Regions from separate parts of the Thalassotalea insulae genome, predicted to be linked through region 2. Evidence: predicted binding sites of a transcription regulator. Region 2 holds the regulator's gene; each other region holds the start of a gene.

What was found. The regulator FNR, encoded in region 2, switches genes on or off when oxygen is low (the NO sensors DNR and NnrR bind a similar motif). The targets are predictions, from matches to a motif close to TTGATCTAGATCAA.
Positions count from the first base shown of each region.
Region 1: the regulator FNR is predicted to act here: its motif matches at 1,953-1,966, upstream of QQK06_RS13925 (Hsp20/alpha crystallin family protein).
Region 3: the regulator FNR is predicted to act here: its motif matches at 2,132-2,145, upstream of QQK06_RS01335 (nitric oxide reductase activation protein NorD).
Region 4: the regulator FNR is predicted to act here: its motif matches at 2,450-2,463, upstream of QQK06_RS11025 (DUF4856 domain-containing protein).

Region 1 covers NZ_BSST01000001.1:3,071,459-3,075,678, reverse strand. The annotation lists gene QQK06_RS13945 (LysR family transcriptional regulator) at 1-98, shown strand, start outside; gene QQK06_RS13940 (hypothetical protein) at 220-762, shown strand; gene QQK06_RS13935 (hypothetical protein) at 771-908, shown strand; gene QQK06_RS13930 (YebC/PmpR family DNA-binding transcriptional regulator) at 1,095-1,823, shown strand; gene QQK06_RS13925 (Hsp20/alpha crystallin family protein) at 2,055-2,477, shown strand; gene QQK06_RS13920 (VOC family protein) at 2,728-3,264, opposite strand; gene QQK06_RS13915 (iron-containing alcohol dehydrogenase) at 3,493-4,220, opposite strand, start outside.
Region 2 covers NZ_BSST01000001.1:4,314,912-4,319,131, forward strand. The annotation lists gene QQK06_RS19300 (cytochrome D1 domain-containing protein) at 1-286, opposite strand, end outside; gene QQK06_RS19305 (c-type cytochrome) at 273-632, opposite strand; gene QQK06_RS19310 (sulfite exporter TauE/SafE family protein) at 1,104-1,772, shown strand; gene fnr (fumarate/nitrate reduction transcriptional regulator Fnr) at 1,818-2,537, shown strand; gene uspE (universal stress protein UspE) at 2,702-3,631, shown strand; gene ttcA (tRNA 2-thiocytidine(32) synthetase TtcA) at 3,746-4,220, shown strand, end outside.
Region 3 covers NZ_BSST01000001.1:281,302-285,521, forward strand. The annotation lists gene QQK06_RS01320 (c-type cytochrome) at 1-350, shown strand, start outside; gene QQK06_RS01325 (cbb3-type cytochrome c oxidase subunit I) at 355-1,746, shown strand; gene QQK06_RS01330 (hypothetical protein) at 1,844-2,101, shown strand; gene QQK06_RS01335 (nitric oxide reductase activation protein NorD) at 2,206-4,041, shown strand; gene QQK06_RS01340 (DnrP protein) at 4,051-4,220, shown strand, end outside.
Region 4 covers NZ_BSST01000001.1:2,429,557-2,433,776, reverse strand. The annotation lists gene QQK06_RS11030 (imelysin family protein) at 1-458, opposite strand, end outside; gene QQK06_RS11025 (DUF4856 domain-containing protein) at 554-2,329, opposite strand; gene prsT (XrtA/PEP-CTERM system TPR-repeat protein PrsT) at 2,628-4,220, opposite strand, start outside.

The DNA of each region.
Region 1 (4,220 bases), 1.2 Mb from region 2:
CCAAAGATAAATATTATCTCATCCAGCATGAACACATTGAACTCAACAGTCCACTACAAACCTTTTCAAACTGGGTTAAGCAAAGCTTTGCACTATAAATGAAAAAATTTCACTTTATAGGTGTATTTTAATCGTTTGTCAGCATAACAGTGTTTTTTTAAAGTGATAAACGTCAATTGAGTTGACGTTTCTTTCAACGGATTAATTAAGGAAAACACCATGAAGCCAAGTTCAAAAACACGCTCAAAAATAAGTTCACTGTTTAGTAATTTCTTACCCGCTACCATATTACTTTGCACTAGCTCAGCAATAGCGAACACCAACAATGAAAACTTTACCGTCGCGGTGATCCAAGATGCTGTTGGGAGCGAAAATTTAATTGCCGGCAACTACCATCAAGGACTCACAGATTTATCAAGTAAAGTTTCAAGCGATCGTTTTGCACGATTAATGGGGTACTGTGTCGCTCATATAAAAACCTATAAATTAGCCGCTGCCGAAAGTTCATGCACTAGCGCAATATCTGCACTTTCTTCCAACGCAGCCCGAGGAAGAAAAGGTAAAGAATTAAAAGCGCTGGCCTATAGCAACCGTGGTATTGCCCGATTTTTAAATGACGATAACTTAAGTGCCTATGAAGATTTCTCTACGGCAAAAGCCTTATCAAGTAATAAGATCGTTATCGACAATATCAGGTATTTCAAAAAAGCAATCCGCGTGATTGACTCACCTGACAATAGCGTTGAAAGCTTAGCAGACTAGAGGGAATTATGAACATTATCATAACAACCGTATCTCAATATTATCTGTTTTTGTATCAGCTTAAACACTTAAGTACCTCGCAATGGAATATGGAGCATTATCAATTATCCACCTTGGGCACACATCGACAGCATAAGGTAACTTAAGATGAGCACTCCTTATTGATTATGGCGATAAGCACATTCTCACTTATCGCCTTTTTTTATCGTTACACTCTTCAACTCTGCCAGCGGTAATTTTCACCAATAAAAACACCTCGCCCCTAGAAAGCCTGACGATAGGCTGTTAGAATTCTGCCAGTTTGTTTTAAACAAGATACGAGATCAAAAAAGATGGGCAGAGCTTACCAAAACCGTAAATTATCCATGGCCAAAACTGCGGGCCAAAAAACCAAACTTTACTCTAAATACGGTAAAGAAATTTATGTGATCGCGAAAAATGGTGGTGTTGACCCTGACGGTAACTTAACGCTGCGCCGCACCATAGAAAAAGCGAAGAAAGATCAGGTTCCAAGCCACGTTATTGAAAAAGCGATTGAAAAAGCTAAAGGTACGGGCGGTGAAGATTATGCCGAGGCGCGTTATGAAGGTTTTGGTCCAGGTAACTGTATGGTGATCATCGATTGTTTAACCGATAACAACAACCGCACCATTAAAGATGTCCGTCAATGCTTTACTAAAACCAATTCAAAAATTGGTTCCACGGGTACGGTATCGCATATGTTTGATCATCAAGCAGTTTTTGCATTTAAAGGCGAAGACGACGAAACGGTATTAGAAAACCTGATGATGGCAGATATTGACGTCACCGATGTAGAGCTGGAAGACGGAATCATTACTGTCCATGCACCACATACCGAATTTTTCAAAATTAAAACTGCGTTTACCGAGAGCATGCCAGAGTATGATTTGGAAGTAGAAGAAATTACTTGGGTACCGCAAACTTATACTGAAATAACCAATGAAGATGACATTGCAAACTTTGAAAAGTTTTTAGCAATGCTCGATGACTGTGAAGACGTACAAAACGTTTATCATAATGCGGAACTACCGCAAGATTAATTTAGACCTCAATAATTAAGATAACTTAAAGCACGCTAATTTAGCGTGCTTTTTTGTTGTTTGCTCTTACAAAATTTGCGTCAAATTTCATTCCAGAAACTGACCTACTTTTACAAAATAGTTCATTTATTAATCTGGATCAATATTCGTTATTTTAATTGGAAAATAGACTTTAATGATTAAATTTTAACCTTATATTAATAGCGTGATCCAAATAAAGTTAAGGAGCAAATGATGAGCTTATTACCTCGTGAACAATGGTTCGATATGGATAATTTCTTTGATAACTTCCTAAGCAATAAGCATAAAAGCGATGAAAAAAGCTTTTTTGCGCCAAGAGTCGATATAACCGACAAGGAAGATCATTACGAAATTCTCGCCGAACTACCTGGAGTTAAAAAAGATGATGTTTCTGTGCAATTGCACGATGGCGTTCTCACCATCGAAGCGAAAACCAATGAAGAAACTAAATCTGAAAAAGACAAAGTTATCCGCAGAGAACGTCGCACCGGCTTTTTCAGTAGAAGTTTTACTGTTGGTAACAATGTCAGCGCTCAAGACATTGATGCAAAATTTGAAGATGGTCTGCTTAAACTCAGCGCCCCCAAAGTGGTTGAGCAAGAACAGGAAAAACGTCGGATAAAGATAAATTAATAGCAACATTAATCTATCCTAATAGTGTTAATTGAAACAGCCAAATTTGATTGCAACACTTTATCAAGTTTGGCTGTTAGTTATTCAATTTACTGAGTTTGGTAATAAAACAACCTCGGTGTCAAAAGCCCGCGTCGATGATTCAACGTCCCCCTCAAAGAAATATCTAATTAGCCTTGCTTGGCAATGTTCTGAATAGATTTTTGGGATGCCCATTTATCTGGCAAGTATTCTAAAAAGCTATGATGTTTTAATTAATTTCATGATAAAAATCATCGAAATGTTTTCCTTCCAGCACACATACCTTCTGTAATGAATATCGGTAAAATTTTACATTGGTATGGTCTGGAAACGTTATAAAGTACGGCTGACAAAATTCACTTTGCTCTTGTTGTCCCGAAAACTTATCACAATGCAATCTCCCAAACTCTGCAAAAGTTGCTCCTATAACAATCCCTAAATGTTCCAAGCCCATTTTATAGACGCATTGATGAACTGGTGGAATAAGTTCTATCAAAGAAGTTGTAGCCTTTTGAGATAACTGTAATGGCTCTTTTAAAAGAAGCTTTGATATCGGTCTGCCATTCCAAGTATTTTCAACATTAGCTGAACATATGGTTTCAAGTTTCTTGCGGACAACCAAGTATTCAGCAAGCGTCTCAGTACGAAAAGCCAAATGACTGACCGCTAAACCTTCTATATCAATACCAAGTTTTTGTAACCGTTGGGCCTGTAATGTATAAAATTCTTTATAGTCACCAAGTATTGCAATAGCTTTCTGATTCATGAAAATCCTTAGTTCCTTGGCCAGTTAGCCAGCCAACATTGATATTTTCTTTATAATAGCGTGTTTATCTATCAACCGATGTAAAGCTTGCGCACTATAACTTATTTACTATTTATAATACTTAGCAATAGAGCAAGATAAATACCATAACATTGCTCTCCTAGGAGCAATAATTTAACTATTCGAGAGTTGTTTTAACTTACTATATGGGGGGGTAACCAACTTAATTTACGGGAGCAGTTTTTCTAGTATTATTCGGCATTGGTTAACCGACATGACTTTAGGCACCGGATAATCACAATACGCTTCTTTAATTGCCCGTTGCGCGATATCATCAATATCCTCGGCCTTAAGTTCTTGGAAAGTTTCAGGAATGTTAAGTTGCTTAGCCAGTGATGTTACTTTTTCAACAAATGCCATTGCCGCTTGCTTGCTATCATCTGTTTTATTAGCAAGTCCTGTTTGATAAGCAATGTCCGCATACGCCGGATATGCCTTGTCGAAAGAAAAATCAAGTACATGAGTTAATACAACGGCATTTGCCAGCCCATGAGGTATATGGTAAATAGCCCCTAACTGATGGGCAATGGCATGCACATAGCCGACAGAAGTTCGAGTAAAAGCAAGTCCTGCATAGTAGCTAGCTAACGCCATTTCACTACGCGCTTTAACATTATTTCCTTGAGTAAAAGCAAGTGGTAAATATTCAAATATTCGTTTGATCGCGCCAACACTATAATCTTTCGTTAAGCTATTACTATGGCGACCAATATAAGACTCAATCGCATGAGTAAGAGCATCAATACCGGTATGTGCGGTGATATATGCTGGCAAACCGAGCATTAATAACGGATCTAAAATTGCTATTTTTGGCACCAAACAAGGATCGACGACAGTAAATTTTTTTTGTTGCTCTTTATCACTTATCACCGCGACTAAGGTACCTTCAGAACCAG
Region 2 (4,220 bases):
CGTCACGACCAAAGACATAGGCATAACGCTGATCACGAGAAAAAACGATCGAAGCATGAGATAAATCACCTAGGCCATTCAATTCACTCAGCAAGGAATTATTGCTATGTTCGACAATTTGCACCTGGCCGCTAGCTCTTTCAATAATGACGCCGATATCGCCAGTTGAGCGCAGTGTTGTTACTTTAGTATTTTCTTTGACATCCGTGGTTTGACTACATGATGACAGTAAAGACACACTGACTAATGCTACTGCGATTATTGCTAAAGATTTATTCTTTCTCATGGTTCATCCCTTGTAATAACAGCTTGCTGATCCACAAAGCTTCTTGTTCATTAATGATCGACTTCCACGGCGGCATTGCCGTACCTGGCCTGCCGTGGGTAATAGTGTTTTGTAAAAGTAATAAGGGCTTATTTTTTAGCGCCTCTTTCGTTAGTGCCGGTCCTAAGCCACCTTTTAATGTCATACCATGACATGAACCGCAGTCCTGTTTCACAAGGTGAATAAGCTGCTTTTGACGCGCTTTACTGATGGAAACCTGGCTGGATTTCGCATGTAACGCCAAAGGGTAAAACGCAAGTACAGTAGCTAACGCCACGATTGAGCAAATTTTGCTTATCCCATTCACTTTTTAACTGCCTTTATTACCGTTAACTGATAGGTGCAAGCTAATTTATCGAAAGTACTAAAACAATTTGTTGTTGGAGATCATGCTTTTTATCTTGAATAAGCAGATTGATTGATTCAAATCACATTTGCGGCAAATTAACAAAATTATGCAACTATTAAGGGCTGTTAATCTTTGCTGTTTGAATTTAGTTGACCCCTTTAGGCAGCATCTGTTTGGCATTTCTACTGTGTTGCCCCGCATGGATGTGGGATAAGGTGACTTTGCAGGAGCATAAAATCATTACCGCTTGATTTGAGTAGAATGACTACAGGTCACAAACGCTGCAGTGTATCAATACCAAACAAGTTGCTACAAAAACAAACTTGAGATCAACAGACTCTAGTTTAGAGCGAAGATTTTTAAAAAATTATCTTTTAGATTCAACGGCGTGATATCATCTATACCAAAGTTATAAGCTTAGTTAAATTAATGGAAATCGATTATTTTTCCGCATTTATTATCGGCTTGATGGGCTCAGGGCACTGTATCGGCATGTGTGGTGGAATCACCACCATGTTTACCTCTTCCTTAGCCAAAGACGCTAAAAATCATCCACTTTACGTTATCAGTTACCATATTGGCCGCATCTCATCATATGCATTGATTGGTGCAATAGCCGGCTTTACCGGTTCACTTGCCGCCAAAAATATCGGTTTACCGATCACCGGATTAAAAATCATCGCTGGCATATTTTTAATCTTACTCGGCCTCTATATGGGCCAATGGCTGATGTGGTTGACTAAGGTAGAAATGCTTGGCAAACACTTGTGGCAATATATTTCGCCATTTAGTAAAAAATTATTGCCGGTTAACAACTTAAAGCAGGCATTGTTACTAGGTGCACTATGGGGCTGGTTACCTTGTGGTTTGGTTTATTCAACCTTAACTTGGTCACTGGCTAGTGGTAGTGGAAAAACGGGGGCGTTAATTATGATGTGTTTTGGTTTAGGAACACTCCCCGCACTGCTATTTTTATCTTTTGGAATAGTGCAAGGGCAGCAATTATTCAAAAATGTTCGCGTCAGAAAGTTCATCGCTTTACTACTCATTGCTTATGGCATTTTTACATTAAACATTGCATACAGAACCCTATTTTAATACCATAGCAAAGGTAGCAACCAAGATTGAGTGATAAAGGATTTTATGTATAAGAATCAATGTTCCGGTCAGCAGCATATCCACTGCCAAAATTGTAGTATTAGTGAGCTATGTCTGCCTTTCTCGTTAAACGATCGGGAGATGGATACGCTCGATCAAATTATCGATCGTAAACGCCCAATCCATAAAGGTGAAGAGCTGTTCCAAGACGGTCAGAAAATGCAGTCCTTGTATGCAATTCGCTCTGGTACTTTTAAAACATTTACCGTGAATGAAAGTGGCGAAGAACAAATTACCGGTTTTCACCTCGCTGGTGATTTACTTGGCTTTGATGCTATTGCTGCCACTGAGCACCCAAGCTTTGCTAAGGCATTAGAAACATCTATGGTCTGTGAGATCCCTTACAATACTTTAGATAACCTATCGAACAGCATGCCGAAATTAAAAAAACAAATTTTGCGCATGATGAGCAGTGAAATCAAAACCGATCAACAAATGTTAACTTTGCTTAACCGTAAAAATGCCGAGCAACGTTTAGCAACCTTTATCAGCTCATTAAGTGCTCGTTATCAAGCACGTGGCTTATCAGCAAAAGAGTTTCGTTTAACCATGACCCGCAGTGATATCGGCAATTATATTGGTTTAACCGTGGAAACTATTAGCCGCTTATTAAACCGTTTTCATAAGAGCGGCATTATTCAAGTTGACGGTAAACTCATTACTATTTTAGATATAGATAAACTAAACGAGTGTGCTGATTTATAAATCAGCACACCTTGTGTATTCCTCCCTACTTTTACTACTTCCTCAACACTAAGATTGATCAAATACTTTTTGATTTAAAACAAAGTATTAATGTTTAATATTGCCGTATTCTCGCTATACTGAAGATAAGTTAATAACCAGTTTTATCTTAATTGGAGCGGATAATGGAAAAGTATCAAAAAATATTAGCAGTGATAGATCCAACAACTGAAGAGCAAAAAGCCCTGAAGCGTGCAGTAGAGTTAGCGAAAAAAACGGGAGCTATGATCACCGCATTTTTGTCGATTTATGACTTTTCCTATGAAATGACAACTATGCTATCAAGTGATGAACGCGAAGCTATGCGTCAATCCTTAATTAATGATCGTATCCAGTGGCTCAATGACATAATTGATAGTATCGACCATCAAGATCTCACTATTGACAGCAAGGTGATTTGGCATAACCGTCCATTTGAACCTATTATCGAACAGGTATTAAAGCATCAATACGACATAGTCATCAAAGGCACCCATCAGCACGATAAACTAAAATCTGTAATTTTCACCCCAACCGACTGGCATATTTTAAGAAAATGCCCATGCCCTGTTTTATTGGTGAAAGAGCATTCCTGGCCAATTAACGGCAATATTGTGGCCGCATTAAATGTTGGCAGTGATGAATCTGAACACCAATCGCTCAATGTCAAAATAACTGAAGAAGCCATTCATTTATCTAAACTTATTTTAGCCAATATTCATTTAGTCAATTCTTTCCCTGGTACACCGGTAAACATTGCCATTGAAATCCCTGAATTTAACGCCAGTGAATATAACGATTCGATGTTTAACCATCATAAAGAAGCGATGGCAAAACACGCGCAGAGCTATTCAATTGGTGAAGAGCATACCCATGTAGTTGAAGGTTTACCCGAAGATGTCATTGAAAATTTATCAAACGAGTTAGATGCAGAATTGGTTATTTTAGGCACGGTTGGCCGTACGGGTATTTCTGCCGCTCTAATTGGTAATACAGCAGAACATGTTATCGATCGACTGAATTGTGATGTTTTGGCATTAAAACCTGATGGCTACGTCTCCCCTATGGCGGAATAATCTTAGGCTGATGACAACAAACTGAGCGTTAATACCTTTGAGATAAGATGTTACTTAACGCTCAGTTTGTATATAATACGCGCCGATTTTTGATTTAAATATGATGAACGCGCGATGGCCAGTACTCTACTTACAAATACATTAACTTCACAGCAAAAAACACAACTCAATAAACTTGAGAAAAGACTTCGTCGTCATGTTGGTCAAGCAATTGCCCAATATAATATGATTGAAGATGGTGACAAGATAATGGTTTGTTTATCTGGCGGCAAAGACAGTTACGCGTTACTATCCATCTTGTTGATTTTAAAGGAATCGGCGCCGATACATTTTGATATTGTTGCTGTTAACCTAGATCAGAAACAGCCAGGCTTTCCTGAAGATGTGCTGCCCAATTATCTTGCTTCACTCAATGTTGATTATAAAATTATCGAAGAAGATACCTACGCAATAGTCAAAGAAAAAATTCCTGAAGGCAAAACCACCTGTAGTTTATGCTCACGCTTACGTCGAGCAGTGCTATATCGGGTAGCTAAAGAGCTTAATGCCACTAAAATTGCGCTAGGACACCACAGAGATGACATGATAG
Region 3 (4,220 bases), 4.0 Mb from region 2:
CAAAAGAAATGCCTAAACGGGATCATCGTGAAAATATTACCGAAGCTGTAGAGCGCGGTAAGGAGTTATGGGAAAAAAATAACTGCATAGGTTGTCATACATTAATTGGTGAAGGCGCATATTTTGCTCCTGAATTATCGAATGTATATCAACGTCGCGGTGGTGGAAATTTAGATTCATTCAAAGCATTTATGAATGGCTGGATGAAAGCACAACCATTAAATATTCCTGGTCGCCGTCAAATGCCTAACTTTCACCTAACTGATCAAGAAATTGATGATTTAGCTGAATTTTTGAAGTGGACGGCAGAAACCGATACTAATAACTGGCCGCCAAACGATGAGGGATAATGCGATGAATACTCTAAAATATCAATCTCAAGCAGTCGCAAAGCCTTATTTTGTTTTTGCTTTAATTTTATTCGTTGGTCAAATTTTGTTTGGCTTATTAATGGGCTTACAATACGTCGTTGGTGATATTGATGGTGGTCTTATTCCGTTCAATGTTGCACGTATGGTACATACCAACTTACTGATTGTTTGGCTGTTATTTGGCTTTATGGGGGCCGCTTATTATTTAGTACCTGAAGAATCAGAAACTGAACTCTATAGTCCTAAATTAGCCATTGCGCTATTTTGGATATTTGCCGTCGCTGGCGTACTAACCATTCTTGGTTATCTGTTAGTGCCCTATTCTAAACTTGCGGACTATACGTTAAACCATATCTGGCCAACGATGGGACGTGAGTTCTTAGAACAGCCGACAATTACTAAACTTGGAATTGTAGTTGTTGCATTAGGTTTCTTATTTAACTTAGGCATGACAATACTTAAAGGTCGTAAAACCGTTATTAATATCGTGTTGCTAACTGGTCTTGTCGGCTTAGCCGTTATGTTCTTATTCTCTTTCTATAACCCTTCAAACTTAGCGCTAGATAAGCTTTTCTGGTGGTATGTCGTGCACTTATGGGTAGAAGGTGTTTGGGAATTGATCATGGGTGCGATTTTGGCCTATGTCTTAATCAAAATAACTGGTGTAGACCGTGAAGTTATCGAAAAATGGTTATATGTCATTATTGCAATGGCGCTGATCACAGGTATTTTAGGTACCGGTCACCACTTCTATTGGTTAATGACGCCAGAATACTGGCAGTGGATTGGTAGTGTCTTCTCTGCACTTGAACCTTTACCTTTCTTTGCCATGGTATTGTACGCATTTAATATGGTCAACAGACGCCGTCGTGAGCATCCTAATAAAGCTGCCACCTTATGGGCATTAGGAACAGCGGTAATGGCGTTCTTAGGCGCTGGCGTATGGGGCTTCTTACACACCTTGGCTCCGGTCAACTACTTTACCCACGGCACGCAAATTACCGCAGCCCACGGTCATATGGCATTCTATGGCGCATATGCGATGATAGTAATGACCATTATTTCTTATGCTATGCCGAAGATCCGCGGTATTGGTGAAGCAATGAGCAACCGATCTCAAGTATGGGAAATGTGGGGCTTCTGGCTAATGACCGTTGCCATGGTATTTATCACCTTATTCCTAACAGGTGCTGGTGTACTCCAAGTATGGTTACAACGTATACCTGAAACAGGTGAGGCATTAAGCTTTATGGTGACACAAGATAAACTCGCTATTTTCTACTGGTTACGTGAAGCTGCGGGTGTCGTATTCTTACTTGGTTTAATTGCTTACCTATATAGCTTCTTTGTTGATAAAAAAGCAGCTGAAGCTTAATATTTATTAGCGATAAAATACTTATAATGATTGGCCGTGCTATTAATTAGCGCGGCCTTTATTTATTTAACCTCAGGTTATTTAGGATAATTTACCAATGGCAAACTCCCAAGCTATCAGAAAAACGACGCCACACCTGCTACAAAAAGTAGCCAAAATTATCGCTGTAATAAGCACTTTGGTGGCAATAAGCTGTTTGATCTATGCCACAGTATTTATCGATCAACAAAATGATGTAATGAAGGCAAGTTTCGGCGCTTCGGCATTTTTCTTTTTTATGATCGCCATAGTATTAAAAGTCATAGCAGATACCAACCTGCCAAACCTTAAAATTTCTGATAATAAGGAGAAATAACCATTAAATAGTTAATTGCTACAACCTCTTTTGATTTAAGTCACAAACTCTGTTGACTAATATCATTACACTCTAGTTAATTACACCTGAAATAGTGAACAAATATGGAAGAGTGGATTGGTGGTCTATGGCATAAATATATCACCCGAAAAGCGAGCGAAAATTTTGTTGATGCAGAAGTCAGTTTTGCTGAGGTCAATAAATCCGTTGGCGTGGTATATCGTGCGTTAGGTGGCGAAAGCGTAAAACGAATTGAAGCTGCCAGTGCCAGAGATTATATTGTCAGGCGAAGTCTGCTACAAAAAATAGCAGGAGAAAACAAGCAATTAAGCTTAGCATGGCAAGATGATGAAAGCTTAAGATTACCCGAAAAACTCGCCGTTTTTCCCGATAAATCCCTCAATAGAGATCTCTATATTTGGCTGGCGGTATTAGCGGCACATCAGCAAGGGAAATTTAACCATTGGGCGATAGATAATCAGCAGCTCGTTGTTGATGTGTTAACCAAATACCCAGCGTTAAAACCGAGGTACCAAAAACTGGCACAGGCCTTTATTAACCATCGCCCTGACTGCAGTAAACGCCCTATAGCAGAGCAACAAATGGAGCAGGCGATCATCTGCGCCATAAAAGAACCTGGCTCAGTTAGTGACTTCCCTACTGTTAATTATGCACCACAAGCTGTATACCTTTGGTTATATCCCTCCGCACATACTGATGCATTAGTAGAGCCTGATTACCAAGAAAACGAGTCCGAAGAAACCGAAAACTCCAATTCTGTCGCTAAAAGTAATGCAAGTCGTAAAAAAGCAGAGCGTGTTGATAACCCGAATGAAAAAGATGGCATGATGATTTTCCGTCTGGAAAGCATGTTTTCATGGAGCGAATTTAGCAAGTTAGATCGAGGCGTAGATGACAGCGATGATGATGAAGACAATACAAGGGTTGCAGAAGACCTTGATAACATTACCTTAAGTAAACAACATGAGCAAAAAAGCGCACGGATAAAGATTGATTTGGACTTACCATCTGCTTCCGAAGATGATATTCCATTAGCTGATGGCATTAAATTACCGGAATGGGATTATAAAATACAGCGTTTGGTGGCAGACAGATGTTTACTTTTTCCCATGCTACCGCGAGACAGTACACCGCAAAAGCTACCTTTTAAATTGCAAAAAACGGCTAACTTGATCCGGGCGCAATTTGAGCAGCTACAAAGTATTCGATACTGGTTAAAGACGCAACCTCAGGGGGAAGAACTAGACCTAGCAGCTTGGTTAGATTTTCATGTCGAAAGCCAAATATCACCGACCAAAGAGAAAGGGCTATATCAAAGCTTTAGGGGAAACAACCGAGATATTTCCAGTTTACTGTTGGCCGACTTTTCAATGTCAACAGATGCCTATTTAGATGATAATAACCGTGTTATCGATGTAGTAAAAGACAGCATGATGCTGTTTGGCGAAGCATTAAATGCCGTTGGTGATAATTTTGCCATGTATGGTTTTTCTTCGGTGAAACGCAGTAATATTCGCTTTACCGTATTAAAGAACTTTACAGAGCGTTATGACGATAACATCAGAGGGCGATTACAAGCGATTAGACCTGGATTTTATACGCGTATGGGCGCTGCAATACGTCAGGCAACAAAAATTTTAACGGAGCAAAAAAGTACACAGAAATTATTGTTAATATTAACCGATGGCAAACCAAATGATATTGATCATTATGAAGGCAGGTTTGGTGTAGAAGATACCAAACAGGCGATAACCGAAGCGCTCAAGCTAGGGATAAAACCGTTTTGTTTAACCATAGATCAAGAAGCAGCCGACTATTTGCCCTATCTATTTGGTAGCAATGGTTATACCGTTATTCATAAGCCCTCCCAATTGCCGGTGCGCTTACCACAATTATACTATCAACTCACTCATCAATAGGTTGTAGCAATGTCGCCAGATAACGTTCCGTGTTTATACTGTCAAACCCCCAATGATAGTCAAAATACCCATTGTCAAAACTGTGGCATGGCAATGCCTAAAAAACATCCGGAAAGTGCTAAGGTAAAACAAAAACTGTTCAAATACTTTTTTTGGGCGATTGCCCTATTTTGTCTGAT
Region 4 (4,220 bases), 1.9 Mb from region 2:
ACCACATCATAATCAACCGCACATGAATTCACATTTGGCCAAGAGTAAATATTATTTCTCAGCAAGCTATCGTTTTCCAGCAAGGGGCCTAATTGCATCACTTCTGCTTGTTGCCATACTTGCATGGCATCTTGCCATGCCTGCTGTGCAGCAATTTTTTTGCTAGTAAGCTCGGTAGCTTCAATCAAGGCATCGGCATACTGTTCTTCTGCCTGACAATAGCTATCAACTGCAATGCTCTGGCCTTCAGCCTTAACGACAAACTCTTCAAACGTTGGGGTAATGACATTATCAACCAAATTAGTCACTAACTCAGCTTCATTAAAGCTGGTATCTACAGGCGTTGAATTACCATAGCCCTCTCCTGAGTTGCTACTGGTACTTTCTCCACAGGCACTGATAACTAAAGCTAGAGTAACCATAGTGGCTAGCGAACTTTTAGAAAACTTAGCGAACATGATATCCCTTGATTTTATTGTTAACTTAAAACAGTAAAAGCTTGGTACCGAGGTACCAAGCTTTTTCTTTATAATTTTCTTAGTAGCGAAAGAGATTACCAGTTAGTAACATTTTCCGCATCAAAACTATAGGCAGCCGCTATAATATCACGAGCTTGTATCAATTTAGTTTGATATTCATCAACATCTGCTACCGTTAATACTGGCGCGTCGCCAACTAAACCATGCAAAGTTGCAAAGTCTTGATCTGATAACGGCGAGTATGGGTTAAACTGTAACCCTAAAGCAAAACCTTTTAGCTCTGACCAATGTTTAGCCGTATTGCTATAACTAAATTCGTCTGTACCTAATTTTGATAAATCACTGCTCACATCATTGATGTAATGAACAACCGTAGCTGCAACCGCATTTTCCCACGCGTCTATTGCATCTTTAGCATAGCCTTTTAAGGTTTCCATTTGCTCATCAGTTAACGCATGACCAGCATTGTCATTGATCAAGGCACGGCCAGCTAAAAATGCCGACATTGCATCGGTAGTGTAATCGGTTGGATTGGTATTTGACTTAGTCCCACGATCACGTTTTGCGGCATTCACTGAGTTACCAAAATTAAACTCAGCAGTTAAATCAATTTCACCATCGCCATCACTGTCATGCTTGCCATTCCAATCTGCACGGCCATCATCATCAGAGCTCACTTTGCCTGCTAACTCATTATCGTTATATTCTAGATAATCACGGGCAGCTCCAAAATAACCAAAACCTTCGTCAAACTGGTGCTCTAAATTAGTGTATGCTTTGCCAGAAACTGCACCGGTATTATCAGTTAATAAACCTTTGCTGCCTGTTAAATCATTACCATAAACATCAACAGCTTCATGACCAAAATAATCATCAGTGGCTTGTGAATAAGCAACTGACATTAGTAAGAACTTCTGAATTAATTGTTTTAGATCGGTACCGTCAGTATTGATGTAAAACTCGGTAATCGTATCACCGGTATCAGATACACGATTGTTTCCAACAGTTAAGTAATAATCAACGTTATCAGCTAATTGTTCAAAAAACATATCAACTAAGGTTTCTGGTGTAAATGTACCTTGTGTCCCCCAACCAATAAATGCATCACTTGCAACATCTTTATTACCCCAAGCTTTGTGCTGTCCTTTCTCATCGCGACCAGCTATTTTCCCTACCAAATTTTTGTGGCTGCCCGAAATATCTGTAATAAAGCCTTGCTTGGCACCTGAGGTAAAAGTGATCGGGAAGTTATCGTATTGCTCTTCTGTGGTGCGGAAGAATTTGTTTAATCTGTCTAACACATCCTGTTTTGAAGTAATAATATCGTCTTCAACTTCAGTTTTTAAGGTACTGCCGATGTAATTGTTTAACTCGGCAATTAATACGTGACGAGCAATTTGTCCTGAATATGAAACACTTGAACCGTCTTCAAATTTGCTAGCAAAGCTATACGTATCTAGGACATCATTAACGTCAATAGTTAGCTCTTTGGTAAATGACAAACCACCGTTATCAGTCACAGTAACATTCACCTTGTGTGATGTTGCTTGTTCAAAGTTTACTTGTTTTCCTTCGGCTAACATTAGTGTACTGCCATCAACAGTAAATAGCTCACCTTCAACAGTATAAGTGAACGTATCACCACTGTTTGCATCTGTTGCCGAGAATACACCGATTTCAGCACCTGCTACGTTTTCGTCAACACTGTTAGCGCTAATTGAAATATCTGTTGGTGCTGTATTGCTTGGCGTTACCGGAGTATCTTTTTTAGAAGAACCACCACCGCCACATGCGGTTACTGTAAATAAAGTCACTAAGGTTGATGCTAATAAGCTTTTCTTGAATGTCATGCTAAATCCTAACTGGCTTAGTATATTTTTTGTCATAAATTGTGTGTCGGGGATGCTATCACAAACCGACACACTAATACAAATGAGAATGAATGTTATTTATAACAGTGTCACTATTATTTGATCTAAAACAATAATTTAAACATGTGCGTTCAACTCAAGAGATTAAAATGACAGTATTGCTCCCACATTATTAGCTCAGCACCTTGCCAGAACAAAGCTCATTAAAGCCCAGACATTTCACTGCTGGGCATTTAATAGTTTTAAGGTTTATTAATGTAAAATAAGTGACAATTAGCTATGGTGTAATACCAAATTGTTTTTTCAGGCTAGTAACTTTTTTGACGGATGCCGGTTGCTTCATTGTTCTTTGACTTAGCTTACGCTGTGCCAAGGTTTTTTCACCATTAAGCAATAACGCTTCGACATAATTTAAATAGATTTCTTCTTTCACATTCTGCTGATTAACGGCACGCGCCAAGTGCTGCACTGCCTGACCATAATCTTTTTGTGCCAGATAAATACGCCCAGCAGTATCGAGCACATCAGGCATCTCAGGTCGAATCGCTAACGCCCGCTCAGCGTACTCTTGTGCCTTATCAAGCTGCTGACGTTCCAGATAGAAATACGCCAGATTATTTAAGGCAATAAAGTTTTTGCTATTTAAGGTTAACGCATGCTCATAGCTTTTAATCGCGCCATCAACATCATTGGCAATTTGCAACTGTGCATACTGCATTAAACTTTCACCATCGCTAGGATGGTCTTTTACATGCTCGGCTAAAAACTCTCTCGCTTGCTGTTGCTGCCCTAAATTACGTAAACATAGCTGTATTAACCTTACATTACGTGCTGATGGTTGTGCCTGATAAGCCGCTTGCAGATTAGGTAAGGCATCTTTAAATTGCTCGTCCGCCAGTTGCAGTTGACCTTGTAACCCTTTAGCAAACGGTGAAGTCTTTGCTTTATCTTCAAGTGTGGTAAATGAAGCACGCGCTTGCTCAAGTTGCCCTTTAATTAACTGAAAATGAATATTAAATAAACGAACTTCAAGGTTATTTTTATCTTTTTGCAAATAATCACTACTGATCACTAATGCTTTGTCATATTTCCGCTGACTGTTGAGCAGCACCAAATTACTGATCACTGCTTCTTTATTATTTGGCTCAGCTTCCAGCCACTGCTGATTTAAACTAGTCAGCTGATCATATTGTTTCGCTTGATAATATGCCTGGCTGAGCGTTTGCCAGTATATTTGTGGAGCTCCCTCTTTTGGAAAGTCGCTCAGGGTATCTATACTGTCCTGATATTGCTTTTGATAAAGATACGCTTTCGCCAGTAACAACCGTAATGCTTGATTGTCAGGATTTTGTTGCTGCCGAGATTGAATTAACTGAAAAGCTTGTTGCTGGTTGTTATTAGCAACGGCAAAGGCATAGTATTTTACTAAAGCACCGATATGGTTAGGTTTTTCAGCCAAAATATGTTCAATACTTTGTTTGGCACTTGGATAATCTTTTTCAGCAATCGCAAGTTCCGCTAACGCCATATGCGCACCAACATACTTTGGATCTTTCGCTAATATCTGTTGATATTTCTGCTTTGCTAATGCTTTATTCTGTTGATGCACATACACGGTTGCTTCTAACATTAACGCTTGGAGATCACCACTATCATCAGCTTGCCAACGCTTTGCTAGCTCAAGCGCTTTATCATATTGCTTAGTTGATAAATATGCGGTTGCGAGTGTTTGCCGGGTAAAAGCTTGCTGCGGCTTTTTATCTAAAGCTTGCTCTAACTTAGCAATACCAGAAACGTCATTTAATGATAATTTCAATAAGCCTAAACGAGTCAAGTCTGCCGCTGATTCAGCTGTTAGTTCATCAGACTT